DNA from 2 places in the Paraburkholderia sabiae genome. Region 1 is predicted to be linked to the other one. Evidence: predicted binding sites of a transcription regulator. Region 1 holds the regulator's gene; the other holds the start of a gene.
The links. Region 1 encodes FliA, which starts transcription of late flagellar genes. Its sites were predicted from a motif close to CTAAAGTTTNNNNNNNNNNNGCCGNTA; they were not measured.

Region 1 (13,962 bases):
CCACCTCGTCGTCACGCACGCTGCGGAACTGCTCGGTCGCCAGGAAGTGCAGGCGCTGATCGAGCGCATGCAGAAGGACGCCGCGCCGCTCGTCGACGATGTCGTGCCGAAGATGCTGCCCGTCGCGACGCTGCAGAAGGTGCTGCAGAACCTGCTCGAGGAAGGCGTGCCCATCCGCGACATGCGCACGATCCTCGAAGCGCTGTCGGAACATGGCGGCAAGATCACCGATCCGCACGATCTGACGGCCGCCGTGCGCCTCGCGCTCGGCCGCGCGATCACGCAGCAGTGGTTCCCCGGCAACGGCGACATTCAGGTGATGGGTCTCGACTCGAATCTGGAGCGGCTCTTGACCCAGGCGCTCGCGACGGGCGTCAATCCCGGACTCGAGCCGGGCCTCGCGAACACGCTGCTGATGGAGACGCAGAAGGCGATGACGCGCCAGCAGAACCTCGGCCTCACGCCGGTGATGCTCGTCCAGCATTCGCTGCGTGCGATGCTCGCGCGCTTCCTGCGGCGCAGCCTGCCGCAACTCAAGGTGCTGTCGTATGCGGAAGTGCCTGATACGCGGCACGTGCGCGTGGTGAACGTGATCGGCGCGCACTAATCGGCGCGCACTGAGCGCCGCGCGACTCTCTCGCGCGGTTTCATCCGCGTCTGGTTTCCCGAAGGCCGGTCCGCATCTCGCGGCCGGCCTTTTTCACTGGAGCGCGCACGGGGCCTTGATACACAAGGCTGCGCGCGTTGTGCGGCGCGGCGCGGCGTTGCCCGCCGGTCAAAATTCCCGAGGTTTCGGGCCGTTGCATGTGCACCGAATGCCTGAATTGCCAGCGTTTCACCGTCTTTATTGCCCGATGGTGGTTGGACGTCTTTCGCAATAATTCATCTCATCGGGAAACGGTATGTCGCCGGTCCGCGTAGCTCATCGGAGAATCAGCTTGAACATTCGCAAATTTGTCGGTGCAACGAGTCGTGACGCACTGCGTCTCGTCCGTGAGGCATTGGGCTCCGATGCAGTCGTGTTGTCGAATCGCACCAACGAAGACGGCACCGTCGAAATCGTCGCCGTGGCCGACAGCGATCTGAGCGCAATTACGCCGCGCAGCCAGGAAGGCGCCGCAGCAGGCGCTAACGCAGCAGCCAGCGTCGGCATGAACGCAGCAGCAGGCGGCGCACGTGCGCTGATGGCGCCCACCGCATCGTCCGCGCCGTCGATGTCGGTCAATCCGTATGCGAGCGGAATGCCTGACGTGTTCTCGTCGGTGTTCGGCGCGAGCCCGGAAGCAGGCACGGAGCGCATGGCCGCCGCGAGCGAAGAGAAGGCCGAGCCGCAAGCGGCCGCCGCCGCGAGCGCAGCAGCCGAAGCGCCCGCCGCACGCGCAACGGATGACGTGCGCGTTGAACTGCGCGCAGAAGCACGCAGCGAACTCCCCGCAGCGCCTGCCGCCGCCGCGAAGTCGGCCGCGCCCGCGATGCCCGAAGCACCCGTGCGCCAGCGCACGATGGCTGAAACGAATCCGTGGCTGATCGATCACGCGCGCCGCATCGCGGCCAAGGACGTGGTTCCGGCAGCCAATCCGACGATGACGCCCGCCGCTGCAGTTGCGCGTGGTCTGGGCGCACCCGTCGACGCCAGCAGGGAAGACGCGAAGCCCGACTGGGCGCGCGAAGCCGCGCAGGTCGCCGCACGCCGCGCCGCGCAGAAGAACAACATCGTGCCGACCGTGGCGGAAGGCGCGAGCGACATCAACACCCGCGACGGCCGCAAGAGCGGCGCCGCCGACATCACGCCGAAGGTCGCCGCCGCGCTGACGGATTCGATCCAGTCGCGCATCGAGCAGATGGTCAACGAGACCGTGATGCAGGAACTCGGCGCGATGCGCGGCATGATGGAAGAACAGTTCGCCGGCCTGCTGTGGGCCGACCGCCAGCGCCGCAGCCCGACGCACGCCACGCTGACCAAGCATCTGTTCGCAGCCGGTTTCTCGGCGCAACTGGTGAAGATGGTGATCGACAACCTGCCGGAAGTCGAAGGCATGGAAGACGGCATGGAGTGGGTGAAGACGGTGCTCGAATCGAACGTGCCCGTGATGGAAAACGAAGACGCGCTGATGGAGCGCGGCGGCGTGTTTGCGCTGATGGGCCCGACGGGCGTTGGCAAGACCACGACCACGGCCAAGCTCGCGGCGCGCTGCGTGATGCGCTTCGGCGCCAGCAAGGTCGCGCTGCTCACCACCGACAGCTACCGGATCGGCGGTCATGAGCAGCTGCGCATCTTCGGCAAGATTCTCGGCGTGTCGGTACATGCCGTAAAGGACAGCGCCGACCTGACGCTCGCGCTCTCCGAACTGCGCAACAAACACATCGTGCTGATCGACACGATCGGCATGAGCCAGCGCGATCGCCTCGTGTCCGACCAGATCTCGATGCTGTGTCGCGCCGGTCAGCCCGTGCAGCGCCTGCTGCTGCTGAACGCGACGAGCCACGGCGACACGCTGAACGAAGTCGTGCAGGCGTATCAGAACGCGCCGGACCAGCAGCCGCTCGCCGGCTGCATCCTGACCAAGCTCGACGAAGCGACCAATCTGGGCAGCGTGCTCGACACGGTGATCCGCTACAAGCTGCCCGTGCATTACGTATCGACGGGACAGAAGGTGCCGGAGAACCTGTACGTCGCCACGAAGAAATTTTTGATCAAGAGCGCCTTCTGCATTCCGCGCGACAACTCGCCGTTCGTCCCGCAGGACGAGGACGTGCCGGCGCTGCTGTCGGCCCTGTCGGCCCGTTCGACCGCCGATCTGCACGAGGTTCGCTTTGGATAAGTTCGTGCTGGATCAGGCTGAAGGACTGAGGCGCCTGCTGGCGCGCTCCGGCTCGCGGATCGTGGCCGTCGCTGGCGGCTCGCATGGCGTGGGCGTGACGACGACGGTGGTGAATCTCGCCGCCGCGCTCGCGGAGCAGGGCAAGGACGTACTCGTGATCGACGAGTCGCTCGGCGAGCGCTCGGTGAGCGCGATGCTGGGCGGCGTGCGCGGCGCAGGCAATTTCGCCGCGGTGATGCGCGGCGAGATGACGCTCGATCAGGCGGCTGGCCGTCACGCGCTGGGCTTCGCGGTGCTCGCAGCATCGCGCGGCAATCGCGAAAGCTGCACGCCGGAACAGATGGGCGTGGTGCTGAGCGGGCCGGCCGATGTCGTGCTGATCGACGCGCAGGTGGATCGCGAAGGCTCGCTGTCCGCGCTGGCGATGCAGTCCCACGACGTGATGGTCGTGACGCGCGTCGCGGCGCAGGCGATCACCGATGCGTATGCGTGCATGAAGCGTTTGCACTTCGCGCATGCGATTGCGCAGTTTCGTGTGCTCGTGAACCACGTGCAGAGCGTGGCCGATGCGCACACCGCTTTTGAAAATCTGGCGGGCGTGGCGGGGCGTTATCTCGCTGTGTCGCTGGAAGATGCCGGCTGCGTTGCAGCCGATCCTTTGATGGCGCGAGCCACGGATTTGTCGCGTTGTGTCGTCGATGCTTTCCCATCGGCACCTGCTGCGCGCGATTTCCGTCATATCGCAGCCGAACTGCAGTACTGGCCGATGCGGCCAGCGATTTCGTCACGGACGCATGGCGTGCCGCGGACGACCGTAACTACGGCGCAATTCGCCGATCAACCGTCTGCGCAGCACGCCTGAGGGCAAGGATAAGGGGAGCACGATGTACAACGCTCAAGGAAAAATTTCGCAAGCCGACGTTTTGACGAAATACGCACCGCTGGTGCGCCGTCTCGGTTTGCAGCTCGTCGCCAAGATGCCGGCGAGCGTCGATCTCGACGATCTGATTCAGGCCGGCATGATTGGCCTGCTCGACGCGGCGAGCCGTTACAAGGAAGACCAGGGCGCGCAGTTCGAGACGTACGCGAGCCAGCGGATTCGCGGCGCGATGCTCGACGAGCTGCGCAGCAACGACTGGCTGCCGCGTAGCTTGCGCCGCACGTCGCGCGAGGTCGAAAGCGCCGTGCATCAGGTCGAGCAGTCGCTGGGCCGTTCGGCGAGCGAGACGGAGATTGCCGAGCATCTGAAGATGCCGCTCGACGAGTATCAGTCGATGCTGCAGGATCTGCACGGCAGCCAGCTGATTTACTACGAAGACTTCGATCGTTCGGCGGATGACGAGCCGTTCCTCGACCGTTATTGCGTCGATCATTCGGATCCGCTGTCGGCGTTGCTGGATGAGTCGCTGCGCGGTGCGCTGGTCGAGGCGATCGACCGGTTGCCCGAGCGGGAGAAGCTCCTCATGTCGCTTTACTATGAGCGCGGGTTGAATCTGCGTGAGATTGGAGCTGTGATGGAAGTGAGCGAGTCTCGCGTTTGTCAGTTGCATTCGCAGGCTGTTGCTCGGTTGAGGACTCGCTTGCGCGAGCAGGCCTGGGCTTCGGCTGAGACTAGCTAAGGTTTTTTCTTTGCCCGGCGGGCGGCTTTCTCGGGTCGTTCGCTGTTGCTTCTTTTCTTCGAAAGAGCTGATCTTTTTTTAGGTCGGCTCTTTTTGTTTTTGTGCCTTTGCCTTTGCCTTTGCCTTTGCTTTTGCTTTCGCTTTCGCCTTCGCTGGCATCCGCTCTATCGTTTTGGTTTATTAGCGTTGCCCCTGTGCGGGGCGGCAGTTACTTTCTTTGCCGCCGCAAAGAAAGTAACCAAAGAAAGCGGCTTCACACCTCCGGTGCCTGCCAGGTTCGCGCTGGGCCATGCCGCAGTTGAGCTGTCGCGCAGCGACGCCAACACTCCGTAGAAAGCCCGCAGTCGGGCGCGCGCGGCAGGAAAGATGACATCCACTTGGAGCACATTCGGTCGGCTTGTTTTTGTCCGTCTGCCGTCGGTCCAATGGCGGCGGTATGTGCTCCAGACTGTGTGTGGGTTTTCGCGCCGTGCGCGGTTGACTGCGGGCTTTCTACGGGGTGTTGGCGTCGCTACGCAATAGCTCAACCGCGGCACGCGGCAGCGTTATCCTGGCAGGCACTGGAGGTTCAAAGCGGCTTTCTTTTGCCTACTTTTCTTTGCCGCTGCAAAGAAAAGTAGGTGCCGCCCCGCACAGGGGCAACGCTAGCAAACCGATACGTCAACGCGGATGCCAGCAAAAGCAAAGGCAAAAACCAAAAACCGAAAACCCAAAAAACAAAACCGGCACCAAAAGGCACCGGTCCGGTAGAGAACAGAAGGGGATCCAAAGGGGCGAAGCCCCTTAAAAATCAAACCCCAAAAGCAGGAACCCGCCCATCGGGCCCATAAAGCGCACCACGCTCCGGCCCAACGGCCACATTAAGAGCAGCAAGCGCCCGCCGGTTGTACTCCATCCGAGTACGAATCAGCGCACCGTTCGTGGTATTGAACCGCTTGGCGCGCTCAACAGCCTTCTGCAACAAGGACCACTGCGTCGCAAGACGCGAATCGTTGGCGACGGCCAGTTCCATGCCCTTCCATCCGGCAGGATAGCCAAGCTGCGCCAGCTGCGTGTCGCGCACCTTTTCAAGCGTGGAGAGTTTGTCCACCAGCTCCATCTTCTTTTCGACGATGGGCGGCAGCGTGTCGATGGGGTGCACCGTGGTCAGTGCTCGCTCCTCGGCTGCGAGGACGGAGGCAAACAGCTCCACAGCGGAATATTCGTCGATGACGGTGGCAAGCAGGGCGTCTTTCATCACAAAGCAACTCGCTAGGCACCGGATTGCGTCGACCGCAAACCGGATTTGTCACAAATACCGCCCGGCACCCTGCGCACCGCTCATCGGTGCGTCATCAGTTGCCGGACTGGCTCTTCTTTTGCAGCAGGTCGCGCGCCGTTGCCAGCACGCCATCGGCGATCTTGCCGGAGTCGATCGTCAACGTACCGTCCTTGATCGCCTGCTTGATCGACTCGACATGCGCCGTATCGATATCCGACGAACCGGCGCTAGCGAGGCTGTGCAACTGCGACGACAGCCCCGACAGATTGACATTCGCGGCGCCCGACGTGCTCGCGCCCGTCGACGTTGCCGTGCCTGCGCCGCCCGTCGTGGCGGCGTCACTTTGCTGCGGGCGCTGCAGCCCGTCTTTCAACGTCTGCAGGCCGGAATGGTTAGTGGAATCAACTTTCACGATTGGCTTCCTGTGCGATTTGAATGTAATAACGGCATTCACCCATCGAACTTTAGCTCAACCGATCCGACACGTTTTTCAACTTGTAACGGCTGGAAACTCCGCGTCAGAGCTGGATTTCGACCGTCCCGGCGTCCTTCACGATGCCCTGGATGATCTGTCCGTTCGCCGTCTTCACCCGCACCGGCTGACCCGGCGCCGCGTTGTTCATCGCGCTGCCTTCCGCCGAAATCGCGAAGCCCGGACCCAGCGCAACCACTTTCACGCTCTGGCCGATCGATACGGCCTCGGCGCTCTTCAACATGTCGCGGCGCAGCGGCAAGCCCGCCGACACGCGCATCAACGCGACCGAGCCGACCGCCTGCGCCGGATCGGTGATCACGGCTTGCGGCAGCAGCGTCAGATCGCCGTCGCGCGCGATGAGATCGGCGGCGGACAGCAGCTCGCCCGGCGCAATCGCGCGCGCGGCGAGGAAATATGTCGCGTGAATCGAAACCTTGGCCTGCAGATACAGCGTCCACGGACGCTCGCCCGCGCAGCGCACGCCGACCGTCGTGCGGCCCCAGACGCGCGCGCCCGTCGGCAGGAACGGCTCGAGCGTCGTGCACGCGGCGAGACCGCGCGGAAACACCGTCGCGACGGTGATGTCGACCTTGCCCGGCAAGCCCGCCGACTGCTGCTGCAAATAGGCAAGCGCCGCGCGGCGGATCGCTTCGCCGTCCTGCTGTCCTGCGGGTACGGGCGCGGCGGGTTGAGCCGCAGCTTGTGCGGACGGCTGCGCGGGAGCCGGTGCAGCGGCAGGCGTTGCCGCAGCCACGCCATTGCGTGCGGTAGCGTTGCGCAGTTGCGCGGCAGCGGCATTGCCAGCGGGCGGATTGACGGCGATCGGCTGAACGGCTGCTGCCTGACGCGCGGCGGCCGGAGCCGGCGCGACCATCACGGGCATCACCTGACGCGCGGCCGGTTGCAGGCTCACGCGCATCATGCCTGGCGCACTCGTATTCATATTAGCGGCGGCAACGGGCGCAGCCTTCTGCGCCGTCGCGTCGCCCGCGCCCGGAATCACAATCGCGCCATCGGCATGCGCGGCTTGCGCGAAGCGGTCCGCATCGCCGCGCGGATTCGCGGCAAGCGTTGCGGGCGCAACGGTCGGCGCATTCGGAACACTCGCGCGCGGCGCGGCAGCAGGCGCCGGCGCATTGATGCGCTCGGCCATCGCCTGCAGATCGGCGGGATTCTTCTCGCCGGGGCCGGCGATCACGATCGGTCCGCCATTCGACGAACCGCTTTCCTGTGCATGCGCGACGGATGCGGCGGCGCATGCGCCGACCAGCGCCATCGCCGACAGCGTCCGGACAGCGCGCGAACCCATACGGCGAGCTTCGCGCGAAGCGTTAGCGGGCAAGGGCATGGTCGTTTCTCCTTCATTGATGCATCGGTACGCATCGCATTCTAGAGATCGCGCCTGTCGTGCAAACGGTGAATAGAGGCGTCCTTTCCCGGCTATTCGTCCGATTAAGTCTTGCGCCCCGCCCGCACAATGCGTCACATGCAAAAAGGCCTTCTGGCCGACACAGTCGAAACGCTTCTTACCGAACAAGGCGGATCGACAGTGCGGACGAGGCCTCGGACCGTTCCACGGAGAACCCAATGCTGGACAAACTCGATGCCGAATTTGCCTTTGGCCGCCAGGCGCTCGATGTGCGCGCCTATCGCCAGGAATTGCTGTCGTCGAACATCGCGAACTCCGATACGCCGGGCTACAAGGCTCGCGATATCGACTTCGCTTCGTCGCTCGCGGGCGCGCTGAAGAAAAGCGGCGGCTCGACGGCGGGCGCGTCGAACAACGCGCCGCTCGCCATGACGCAACCGGCCGGCGTGTCGCAAGGCATGTCGATGGCGTCGACCGAGCCGGGCCACATGGCCGGCAAGGCGCGCCTGATCGCCACGGGCGGCCCGACCGACGACTTCGGCCGCGTCGCCTACCGCATTCCGGCGCAGCCTTCGCTGGACGGCAACACCGTCGATCTGGACGCCGAGCGCGTGCAGTTCGCCGACAACTCGCTGCACTTCGAGTCCGGCATGACGGTGCTGTCGCAGCAGATCAAGGCCATGCTGTCGGCGATCACGTCGAACGGCTGATGAACTGCGCTGCCGTTCATACGGAAGGCAGCGCGCTGGACCAACGCTAGAAACCAAAACGCTACGGGATTAGACGCCGGTGCACCGGCAAGAGAGGTCGAAAAGCCATGCCATCCCTGATGAACATTTTCAACGTCGCCGGTTCTGCGATGTCCGCGCAGTCACAACGTCTGAACGTGACCGCCTCGAACCTCGCGAACGCCGACAGTACGACGGGCCCCGACGGCAAGCCATACAAGGCGAAGCAGGTCGTGTTCGCCGTCAATCCGATCGGCGGCGCGCGCACGGGCTCGGGCCAGCAGGTCGGCGGCGTGCAGGTGACGGGCGTCATCGACGATCCGACGCCGATGAAGACGTCGTATGAACCCGGCAACCCGGCCGCCGACGCAAACGGTTACGTCCAGTTGCCCAACGTCGACCCCGTGCAGGAAATGGTCAACATGATTTCGGCATCGCGCTCTTACCAGGCCAACGTCGAAACGCTCAACACCGCGAAACAGCTGATGCTGAAGACGCTCACGATCGGAACCTGAGGAGAACCTCCTTGACTACCAGTACCACTATCGGCAACAACGGCGCGTCCGTTTCGCAGACCCTGCTCGACACGATGAACGGCACGAACAGTGCGTCGTCGAGCAGCTCGTCGAGCGCGACGTCGGGCAGCGACCTGCAGAACACCTTCCTGCAGCTGCTCATCGCGCAGATGAAGAACCAGGATCCGACGAGCCCGATGGACAGCTCGCAGATGACCTCGCAGCTCGCGCAGATCAACACGGTGACGGGTATCGGCCAGCTGAACACGTCGCTGACCTCGCTCGCATCGCAACTGACGACGAGCCAGCAGACACAGGCCGCGAACCTCATCAGCTCGACGGTGCTCGCACCGGGCAACGGCTTCTCGGTGGCATCGGGCAAGGCGACGGGCTTCGGCGTCACGCTCGCGAGCGACGCGACGGACGTGCAGGTCACGGTGAAGAACTCGGCCGGCCAGATCGTCAACACGATCGACCTCGGCAAGCAGTCGGCGGGCACGATTCCTATCGGCTGGACGCCCGTCGACAAGAGCGGCAACGCGCTGCCCGACGGCAACTACACGTTCACGGCAAGCAGCACGACGGCCAACGGCACGGGCGCGCCCGCCACGCTGTCGGCAGCGACCGTGCAGGGGATCATCAAGCAGCCGGACGGCTCGCCTGGTCTCGTCCTGTCGAACGGCAAAACGGTCGGCCTCACGTCGGTCGCCGCCATTATCTAAACGCATTCAGCATCACCAGATACGGAGACCGTCATGGGTTACCAACAAGGATTGAGCGGACTGGCAGGCGCATCGAGCGACCTCGACGTCATCGGCAACAACATCGCGAACGCGAACACCGTCGGCTTCAAGCAGGGCGCGGCGCAATTCGCGGACATGTACGCGAACTCGGTCGCGACGGCCGTCAACAACCAGATCGGCATCGGCACGCGCATGTCGGAAGTCGAGCAGAACTTCTCGCAAGGCACGATCTCGACCGACGACATCGCACTGCACGTCGCCATCAACGGCAACGGCTTCTTCCAGATGTCGAACAACGGCTCGCTGACGTACTCGCGCAACGGCGTGTTCCAGCTCGACAAGAACGGCTACATCGTCAACGCCGACGGCCTGAAGCTGATGGGCTATGCAGCGAACGCGAACGGCATCATCAACACGGCCGGCACGGTGCCGCTGCAAGTGCCGACGGCGAACATTCCGCCGACGGCCACGAAGACGATCACGGCAGGCCTCAACCTGAACGCGCAGGACGCGCTGAAGCTGGGCACGCCCGCCGTCACGTTCGGCGCCACCAACACGGGTAGCCTGACGAACAACGGCGTGTCGATCACCGACGCGACGCAAGGCACGAACGCGAACACGTACACGGTGTCGTTCACGAGCCCGACCGCCTACACGATCACGGGCAGCGACGGTTCGAGCACATCGGGCACGTACTCGGCCAACTCGCCGATCAAGCTCGGCAACGGCGAGACGATCACGCTGGCAGGCACGCCGGCAACGGGCGACTCGGTGACGGTGGCCCCGACCTCGCTCGCATTCGACCCGACCAACAGCGCAACGTACAGCTACTCGACGTCGGTGCCCGTGTATGACTCGCTGGGCGGCGAACAACAGGTCGACATGTACTTCGTGAAGACGTCGGCCGGTTCGTGGGACGTGTACGCAGGCAAGGACGGCAGCGTCCCGACGACGAAGGTCGGCACGGCGAAGTTCGACACGTCGGGCAACCTGGTCAGCACGCTGGATAACGCGGGCAACCCGACCTCGACGCTGTTCGCATTCAACTTCTCGATCCCGAACTCGGACGGCTCGGCCACGCCGCAGAGCCTGACGCTGAAGATCGGCGGCACGACGCAGTTCGGCAGCAAGGACGGCACGAACTCGCTGACGCAGGACGGCTTCGCAGCCGGCCAGCTGACGAACTTCACGGTCGGCACCGACGGCACGATCACGGGTAACTACTCGAACGGTCAGACGGCAGCGCTCGGCCAGGTCGCACTCGCCACGTTCGCGAATCAGAACGGCCTGATCAACCTCGGCAACAACGAGTTCCAGGCAACGGCCGCTTCGGGCGTCGCAGTGGTTGCAGCGCCGGGCTCGACGAACCACGGCTCGCTGCAAGGCGGCGCGACGGAAAACTCGAACGTCGACCTGACGAGCGAACTGGTGAACCTGATCACCGCGCAACGCAATTACCAGGCGAACGCGCAGACGATCAAGACCCAGCAAGCCGTCGACCAGACGCTCATCAACCTGTAATAGCTGACGTACCGACACCATCATGGACCGGCTCATATACACCGCGATGTCGGGCGCGACCCAGGCGCTCGAACAGCAGGCAGTGGTCGCGAACAACCTCGCGAACACCTCGACCACGGGTTTCAAGGCCCAGCTCGCGACGTTCCGCGCCGTGCCGATGGCGTTCGGCGACGGCAGCACGATTCAGGACGACACCACGCGCACTTTCGTGCTGTCGTCCACGCCGGGCGCTGACTACACGCCCGGCCCGATCCAGCAGACGGGCAACCCGCTCGACGTGGCGATCGAGGGTCCGGGCTGGCTGTCCGTCCTGACGGCCGACGGCCAGGAAGCCTACACGCGTGCGGGCAACCTGCACGTCGACGAAAACGGCCAGCTCGTCACGGCCAGCAACCAGCAGGTGGTGGGTGGCGGCGGCCCGGTGGCCGTGCCGCCCGGCGCGCAGGTGACGATCGGCAAGGACGGGACGGTCTCGGCACTGATGCCGGGCGACCCCGCCACGACGATTGCGCTCGTCGACCAGCTGAAGCTGGTCAATCCCGCTCCCGGCGCGCTCAAGCGCGGCGACGACGGGCTCTTTCATACGACGGACGGCAACCCCGCCGACGCCGACCCCGGCGTGGTCGTCGCGGCTGGCGCGCTCGAAGGCAGCAACGTGAACCCGGTGTCGGCGATGGTCTCGATGATCACCAACGCCCGCCAGTTCCAGATGCAGACCAAGATGATCGAGTCCGCCGACCAGAATGAACAGTCGGCCAACAAGCTGCTGAACTTCAGCTAATCCCGACGCAGATTTAACGGAACGCGCCAAGCTGCGTTCAGGAGAAACCAAGTGAACCGCTCACTCTATATCGCCGCCACTGGCATGAATGCGCAACAGGCGCAGATGGACACGATCTCGAACAACCTGGCCAACGTCAGCACGAACGGCTTCAAGGGTTCGCGCGCCGTGTTCGAAGACCTGCTGTATCAGACGATCCGCCAGCCGGGCGCGAACTCGACGCAGCAGACGGAACTGCCGTCGGGCATCCAGCTCGGCACGGGTGTGCAACAGGTCGCGACCGAGCGTCTGTACACGCAGGGCAACCTGCAGCAGACGGGCAACTCGAAGGACGTGGCGATCAACGGCCAGGGCTTCTTCCAGGTGCAGATGCCGGACGGCACGACGGCCTACACGCGCGACGGCTCGTTCCAGACCAACTCGCAGGGCCAGCTCGTGACGTCGAGCGGCTACCAGGTGCTGCCCGCGATCACGATTCCGCAGAACGCGACGTCGCTGACGATCGGCAGCGACGGCGTGGTGTCGGTGTCGACGGCAGGCTCGACGGCGACGACGCAGATCGGCTCGCTGCAGATCGCCACGTTCATCAACCCGACGGGTCTCGATGCAAAGGGCGAAAACCTGTTCGCGGAAACGACGTCGTCGGGCACGCCGAACGTCGCGACGCCGGGCCTGAACGGCGCAGGCACGCTGAATCAGGGTTATGTCGAAGCATCGAACGTGAACGTCGTGCAGGAACTGGTGAACATGATCCAGACCCAGCGCGCATATGAGATCAACAGCAAGGCCGTGACGACTTCCGACCAGATGCTGCAGACGCTCAGCCAGATGCCGGTTTAAGGCTGGTAGTCGGAAACATTCAGGCGGTAATCAAGATGTCGCACTCCACTCGTACCCAGGTCCCTCAGCGCGGCGCGCGAGCAGCTTCGATGCTCGCATGCGCCGGCGTGCTCGCAGCCGCGCTCGGCGGCTGCGCGCTCGTGCCGAGGCAGCCGATCACCCAGCAACCGATGACGGCCGTGCCGCCGCCGCCGCCGTCGCTGCAGACGCCCGGTTCGATCTACAACCCTGGGTACGCTGGCCGTCCGCTGTTCGAAGACCAGCGGCCGCGCAATGTCGGCGACATCCTGACCATCGTCATCTCCGAAAACATCAACGCGACGAAGTCGTCGGGCGCGGCCACGAACCGCAACGGCGAAACCAAGTTCGGCGTGCCGACGGCGGGCTTCCTCGGCGGTCTGTTCGGCAAGGTGAATCTCGACGCGACGGGCGCCAACACGTTCAAGGCGACGGGCGGCGCGAACGCGTCGAACACGTTCAGCGGCGTGATCACCGTCACGGTGATCGGCGTGCAGCCGAACGGCAATCTGCTCGTGAGCGGCGAAAAGCAGATGCTGATCAACCAGGGCAACGAGTTCGTGCGTTTCTCGGGTGTCGTCAATCCGAACACGATCAGCAGCCTGAACTCGGTGTACTCGACCCAGGTCGCGGACGCGAAGATTGAATACTCGGCCAAGGGTTATATCAACGAAGCCGAGGACATGAGCTGGCTGCAACGCTTCTTCCTTAACGTCGCGCCGTTCTGATCATGCGTAACACTTCCTTCTCCCGCCTCGTTTCCGGTTTCGCTGCGCGCGCCGTCGCCGTGTTTGCGCTCGCATGCGCCGCGCTGCCCGTTACGGCGCCCGTCGCTCACGCCGAGCGCCTGAAAGACCTCGTGCAGATCCAGGGCGTGCGCGACAACCCGCTGATCGGTTACGGCCTCGTCGTCGGTCTCGACGGCACGGGCGACCAGACCACGCAGACGCCGTTCACGACACAGACGCTCGCGAACATGCTTGCGAACCTCGGCATCTCGATCAACAACCAGCAGGCCGGTTCGAGCTCCAGCAACAGCTCGCTCTCGAGCATGCAGCTGAAGAACGTTGCAGCCGTGATGGTGACGGCGTCGCTGCCCGCATTCGCGCGTCCCGGCGAAGCGCTCGACGTGACGGTGTCGTCGCTCGGCAATGCGAAGAGCCTGCGCGGCGGCACGCTGCTCCTGACGCCGCTCAAGGGCGCGGACGGGCAGGTGTACGCGCTGGCTCAGGGCAATATGGCCGTCGGCGGCGCCGGCGCCAGCGCGAAC
Region 2 (5,699 bases), 2.7 Mb from region 1:
CGGATCTGATCCTTGAACGCCTTCAGCGCAGGCGTCTCTTCGATCAGCGCCGACAGCTTCGCTTTCAGCTGCTCGAGACCCGCGGTATCGTTGGGCGCCATCGTCGCCTGCGTGAGCGTCGGCCGTGCGGGTTCCTGCTGCGACTTCTTGCCGTCGCCGGGGCGCGTGTCGGAGATGTCGCGGCCGCCGCCCTGGATCACGTTCGGACGCGCAGCCGCCGTGCCTTCGTTGCCGCCGAGCAGACTCGACAGCGGCGTGTTGAAGTAATCCTCGATGCCCTGCTTGTCGTACTTCGACGTCGAGCCGAGCAGCCACATCAGCAGGAAGAAGGCCATCATCGCGGTCACGAAGTCCGCGTAGGCGATCTTCCATGCGCCGCCGTGGTGCCCGCCGTGTCCGTCGCCTTTCTTCGAGCGACGAACTATCACGGGCGCGGCTTTCTCGCTCGCCTCTTCGCCACGGGGTCGTCTTTCGGCCATGCCGTTCTCCTTCCTGGCTCGCTAACGTCAGGCCGACTTCGGCATCTTGGTGGCGCGCACGGCGTCGTCGAGCTCCTGGAAGCTCGGACGGTCTGCCGTGAACAGCACCTTGCGGCCGAATTCGACGGCGACGGGCGGCGCGTAGCCGGACAGCGACGCGAGCAGCACAGCCTTCACGCACTGATACGGCTTGGCTTCCGCGCGGCCCTTTGCATTGAGCAGATCGGCGACCGGGCCGATGAAGCCGTACGCGAGCAGAATGCCGAGGAACGTGCCGACCAGCGCGCCCGCGATCATCTCGCCGAGCACGGCAGGCGGCGCGCCGACGGAGCCCATCGTGTGCACGACGCCCATCACGGCCGCGACGATGCCGAATGCGGGCAGGCCGTCAGCCATCTTCTGGATCGCGTTCGCGGGCACCGACGACTCGGCATGATGCGTTTCCAGCTCTTCGTCCATCAGATCCTGCATTTCGAGCACGTTGACATTGCCCGTCGACATCATCCGCAGATAATCGACGATGAAATCGAGCAGATGATGATCTTTCAGAACGTGCGAATACTTCTGGAACAGCGCGCTTTCTTCCGGCGCATTCACGTCGGCTTCGAGCGCCATCATGCCTTCCTTACGCGCTTTTTGAAGCAGCTCATAAAGCAGCGCAATCAGTTCCAGATAAATCTCTTTCGAATACGCGCCGCCTTTGAAACATGCGGGCAAAGCCTTGATGGTTTTCTTCAGCACCGAAACGGGATTACTGACGACGAACGCGCCGATTGCCGCGCCGAAAATGCACAGCAGTTCGAACGGCTGCACCAGCGCGGGCAAATGGCCGCCAACGCCAATAAAGCTCCCGATCACCGAGCCGATAACCAGCAGCCAACCAATAGCGACAAACATGGACTTCTCTCCAATTTTGAGCACTTACGGCACGCGGATGAATCGGCAGGTTTTACTGCACGAATTGCGTACCGTTTTGTTAATTCCGTGAAGGTGGTAACGGCTGGAGAGACGCTGCGCTGAAGTGCGGGCAAAGCCCAATCAGGAAAATATTTTTATCGATTCGATTTCGATCGATGATTCGGACATTTTTACCCGCGATGTTTTTACCGGTATCGATTTAAACCAGATAATCGCTCGCGATCGGCAAAATCACTGAAATCTTTAGCGTTTGGGGAAAATGAATGTGTCGGTTGTTTCTACGTCGACCGAACGTCGGGTAGGTCGTGCGGTGAGGCGATTGTTCGTCCAATCGACTCATGGTTTGAGGCGATTAGGTGCGCATTCGACTCAGAGTCGGATACACTGTCATTCGACTCATCGTATGAGTCGAATGATCCCACAAACGCCTCAACGCGCCTTCAACACCATGCCGCCTACCACATCGCTCATCTGGAAAGCGCCTTCATGGCCCGGCATGCACTACGACGCGGTTCGCGTCGGCGGCGAACTGGCCCGTGCGCATCGCGCTCACGGGATCGTGGAAGGCAAGCTGGCAGGGCTCGGCTTCGAGCAACGCCTCGAACTCGCCGCCGAGGCGTGGAGTCAGGATGCCGTAGCGACGGCGGCTATCGAAGGCGAACGCATCGATCTCACCGCTGTGCGTTCGTCCGTGGCGCGACGACTCGGTGTCGGGGATCATGACGGCCCGAACGCGCCGCGAAGCGTCGAGGGTCTGCTCGACATCATGGACGACGCGGTACAGCAACGCGAGGCGCCGCTCACGCACGAGCGTCTGTTTGCGTGGCAGGCAGCGCTCTTTCCGACGGGCTATTCCGGCATGACGAAAATTCTCGTCGGGGCTTACCGCGAGCATGCGGAGCCGATGCAGATCGTCAGCGGGCGTGTCGGACGCGAGCGGGTGCATTACGAGGCGCCGTCATCCGCGCAGGTCCCGGCCGAGATGCAGGCGTTCCTGGACTGGTTCAACGCGGAAACCGAGCACGACAATCTGGTCAAAGCCGCGCTGGCTCATTTGTGGTTCGAGACGATTCATCCATTCGAAGACGGCAATGGCCGGGTCGGTCGGGTGCTCATCGACCTGGTACTGGCGCGCGACAACGGTGAGACCAGCCGCCTGATCCGCACCTCGCAGCGCCTGCTGGACAAGCGGCGCGACTACTACGAGCAGATGGAGCGCGCGCAGCACGGTGGACTGGATGTGACGGAGTGGGTTCTGTGGTTCGTCGAACAGGTGCGCGTGTCGTGCGAAGAAGCGTCCCAGGTGATCGACGCGTCACTCGAGAAAGCCATGTTCTGGATGAGCCATCAGGACAAGGTGCTGACGGCGCGACAGCGCAAGGTCGTCAACCTTCTGCTCGATGCCGGTCCAAACGGCTTCGAAGGCGGCATGAGCACCCGGAAGTACGAAAGCATTGGCGGTACGTCGCGGGCGACGGCGTCGCGTGAGCTCATCGAACTCGAAGATATGGCGCTGCTGCGCAAGGTCGGCGGCGGCCGCTCGACCCGCTACTACCTGAACATTTCCGGTTGGGGACCGGCCGACACGGACCACGCCGAAAGCCCGCCTCACGACGACTGATTTGCTGACGCGTCGAGGACGGTTCAATGCACGCCGATCACTGCGACACAGCAGCCGCCCCCGACGCCGGCGATGCGGCAACGGCAGGCACATCGTCGAGCAGCGCCGCCGCGGCTGCAGCAGCAGCCTGGTCGTGTGCAGTCGTTGCGCCTGAAACAGGCGCAACCGATGCAATCGGCGTCGGCGCAGCAACGGGAGCGGCCTGTTCTTTCGCAGGCGTAGGCGCTGGCATGATCACAGGCGCGGGATTACCGCCGGGCGTCGTCGTCATCGGCGAGACCACCAGCGACGGCGCGGGAGCAGGTGCAGGCAGTTGCGTCGTCTCGACGCTGTTGCCCGGCACGGGCGCGCTGCGCACCACGTTCTCCAGATAATGGCCGATCAGATTGAAGAAGCCGTCGTAGAACTTGCCCGACTGAATGGTTTCGCTGGAAACCTTCACCATCGCGTCGTTGTTCTGGCGAATCGGCAATGACAGCGAGCCGAGCACGCTAAGCCCGACGCTTGCCGACGTATCGCTTTTCTTCAGCGCGTAGCCGCTCTGCACCGCGTTCGCGTAGACGATGCTGCTATTGGTCGCATCGTCGCCCGCCGTGCAGACGATGTGGAATTCGACCGTGAAATGCGAGTCGCTGGCGGGCTGGAAATTCTTGCTGGCGTCGACGGTATCGGGACGCACCAGCGTCGTCATGTAGCCCTGGCTCAGCAGCGCGCGGCGCGCGCCTTCGCAGGCTTCCGTGCTCGTCACCTGAAACGTGCGCGTGTACGGGCTCGCGCTGCTGCTGACGAAGTCTTCCTGCAGTTTGGCTTTCGGCGGCGTCGAGCACGCGCCGAGCGCGGCAAGCACAGGCAGGGTCAACGCGAGAGCGGCACGGGAGGAGCGGCTGAACATGATGAAGAGGCGGACAACGGGATCGGACGGCAAGCATTGTAGTGCGGTTTGATGGCAAGCCGTTATTACATCGACAGACACCGTTGTGCAGCAAGGCGGCGCGCAAAACGGGGCGCGGACACGCGCCCATGCCGCACAAGGCGCGCGCGCCGCTGCACCGTCTCTTACGAACTATTTCAACTCACCCAGCTTTGCGCCGTGCGCGGCAGTTCGACGGTGAACACGGTGCCAGTGACATCGTCCGATTTGCCCGACACCTTGCCGCCGTGCATGTGCACGATCTTGTGCACGATGTGCAGCCCGAGGCCGAGCCCTTCGCGCGACCGTTCGCCCGCATTGTTCGATCCGAACGGCTGGAACAGATGCGGCAGCACGGCGGGCGGAATCGCGCCGCGATTGCTGACCGTCAATTTGAGCCGGTTCGATTCCTCGGCGTTGACGTCGACGGCGATCGGGCTGTCGTGCTCGCCGTGATGCAGCGCGTTGCTGATCAGATTCGAAATGGCCTGCCACAGCAGATCCGTGTCCCAGTTGCCCGTCGTATTGCCGCGCGACGTGAACGCAATCTGGCCCGCGCGATCGTGCGTGGCGAACTCTTCGATCACGCCGCGGCAGAGCGTAGCGAGTTCGCTGGCGCGCGGCTGCAATTGCATGCGGCCGCCTTGCAGCCGCGCGAGATTGAGCAGCTGATGCACCATCCGCGACATGCGCAGCGAACTGTTTCTGATGCGTCCCGCGACGGTCGCGGCCTGGTCGTCGGGTGCATTGCGCACCAGATATTCCGCCGACGCGAGCACCGTGCCGAGCGGCGTGCGCAGATCGTGGCCGAGCACGGCCATCAGCATTTCGTTCGCTTCGAGCAGCTGGCGCGTGGTCAGCAGCTGATCGGCGAGTTGCCGCTTGTGCTGTTCGAGCTGCACGAACACATCGACCTTCGATTGCAGGATGCGCGGATCGAACGGCTTGTGCAGGAAGTCGACCGCGCCCGCTTCGTAACCGCGAAACGTGCGCGACGAGTCTTCCGTCGTGGCCGTCAGAAAGATGATGGGCACGTGCGACGTGCGCGGACTGCCGCGCATCAGCGACGCGAGTTCGAAGCCGTTCATGCCGGGCATGTTGACGTCGAGAATCGCGAGCGCGGCTTCGTGCTTTAGCAGCAGGTCGAGCGCGGCCGTCCCAGAGTTCGCGACCAGCAGTTCGACACCGGGGCGCGCCAGCAGCGCTTCGAGCGCCGTGATGTTATGCGCGATGTCGTCGACGATCAGAATGTTGACGGGTGAATTCCTCATGTCATGGTTCTAGTGTGAGGCGGCAAACCGGCGAGGCGCCGGGCCATCTGGGTTGGAGAAAGCACTTCATCGGCGGCGCCGCGTGCGATGGCCGCGCGCGGCATCGTCGCGGAGATAGCGGTTTGCGGATCCTGCACCCACGCGAGGCCGCCCAGCGCGCGGATCACTTCGAGGCCGTGCGCGCCGTCGCCGTTGGCGCCCGACAGCAGAATGCCGAGCAGCCGCTCGCGGTAGACGTGCGCCGCCGATGCGAACAGCACATCGATGGACGGCCGCGAATAGCGCACCGACGTGTCGATCGACAGCGCGATCGTGCGGTCGTCGTCGATCAGCATGTGATAGCCGGGCGGCGCGAGATGCACGCGGCCCGGCAAGACGGGCTCGCCCGCATCCGGCTCGGCGACGGTCAGCGCGCAGCGATAGCCGAGCGTTTCGGCGAGACAGCTTGGCGAATGGGGCGGAACGTGCGTAACGATCAGCACGGCGATGTCGAACGACGC

Region 2: motA (flagellar motor stator protein MotA) is a predicted target of FliA. The motif match lies at 1,618-1,644, and genes of this name have one in related genera.

What each region holds. Positions count from the first base shown of each region.
Region 1 covers NZ_CP125295.1:6,404,997-6,418,958, reverse strand. The annotation lists gene flhA (flagellar biosynthesis protein FlhA) at 1-607, shown strand, start outside; gene flhF (flagellar biosynthesis protein FlhF) at 939-2,822, shown strand; gene QEN71_RS28945 (MinD/ParA family ATP-binding protein) at 2,815-3,684, shown strand; gene QEN71_RS28940 (RNA polymerase sigma factor FliA) at 3,707-4,441, shown strand; gene QEN71_RS28935 (flagella synthesis protein FlgN) at 5,232-5,678, opposite strand; gene flgM (flagellar biosynthesis anti-sigma factor FlgM) at 5,776-6,114, opposite strand; gene flgA (flagellar basal body P-ring formation chaperone FlgA) at 6,221-7,525, opposite strand; gene flgB (flagellar basal body rod protein FlgB) at 7,765-8,256, shown strand; gene flgC (flagellar basal body rod protein FlgC) at 8,364-8,789, shown strand; gene QEN71_RS28910 (flagellar hook assembly protein FlgD) at 8,801-9,511, shown strand; gene QEN71_RS28905 (flagellar hook protein FlgE) at 9,545-11,053, shown strand; gene flgF (flagellar basal-body rod protein FlgF) at 11,076-11,834, shown strand; gene flgG (flagellar basal-body rod protein FlgG) at 11,886-12,674, shown strand; gene flgH (flagellar basal body L-ring protein FlgH) at 12,710-13,420, shown strand; gene QEN71_RS28885 (flagellar basal body P-ring protein FlgI) at 13,423-13,962, shown strand, end outside.
Region 2 covers NZ_CP125295.1:3,710,535-3,716,233, forward strand. The annotation lists gene motB (flagellar motor protein MotB) at 1-479, opposite strand, end outside; gene motA (flagellar motor stator protein MotA) at 507-1,376, opposite strand; gene QEN71_RS16760 (Fic family protein) at 1,846-3,018, shown strand; gene QEN71_RS16765 (DUF2242 domain-containing protein) at 3,056-3,910, opposite strand; gene QEN71_RS16770 (hybrid sensor histidine kinase/response regulator) at 4,087-5,199, opposite strand; gene QEN71_RS16775 (chemotaxis protein CheB) at 5,196-5,699, opposite strand, start outside.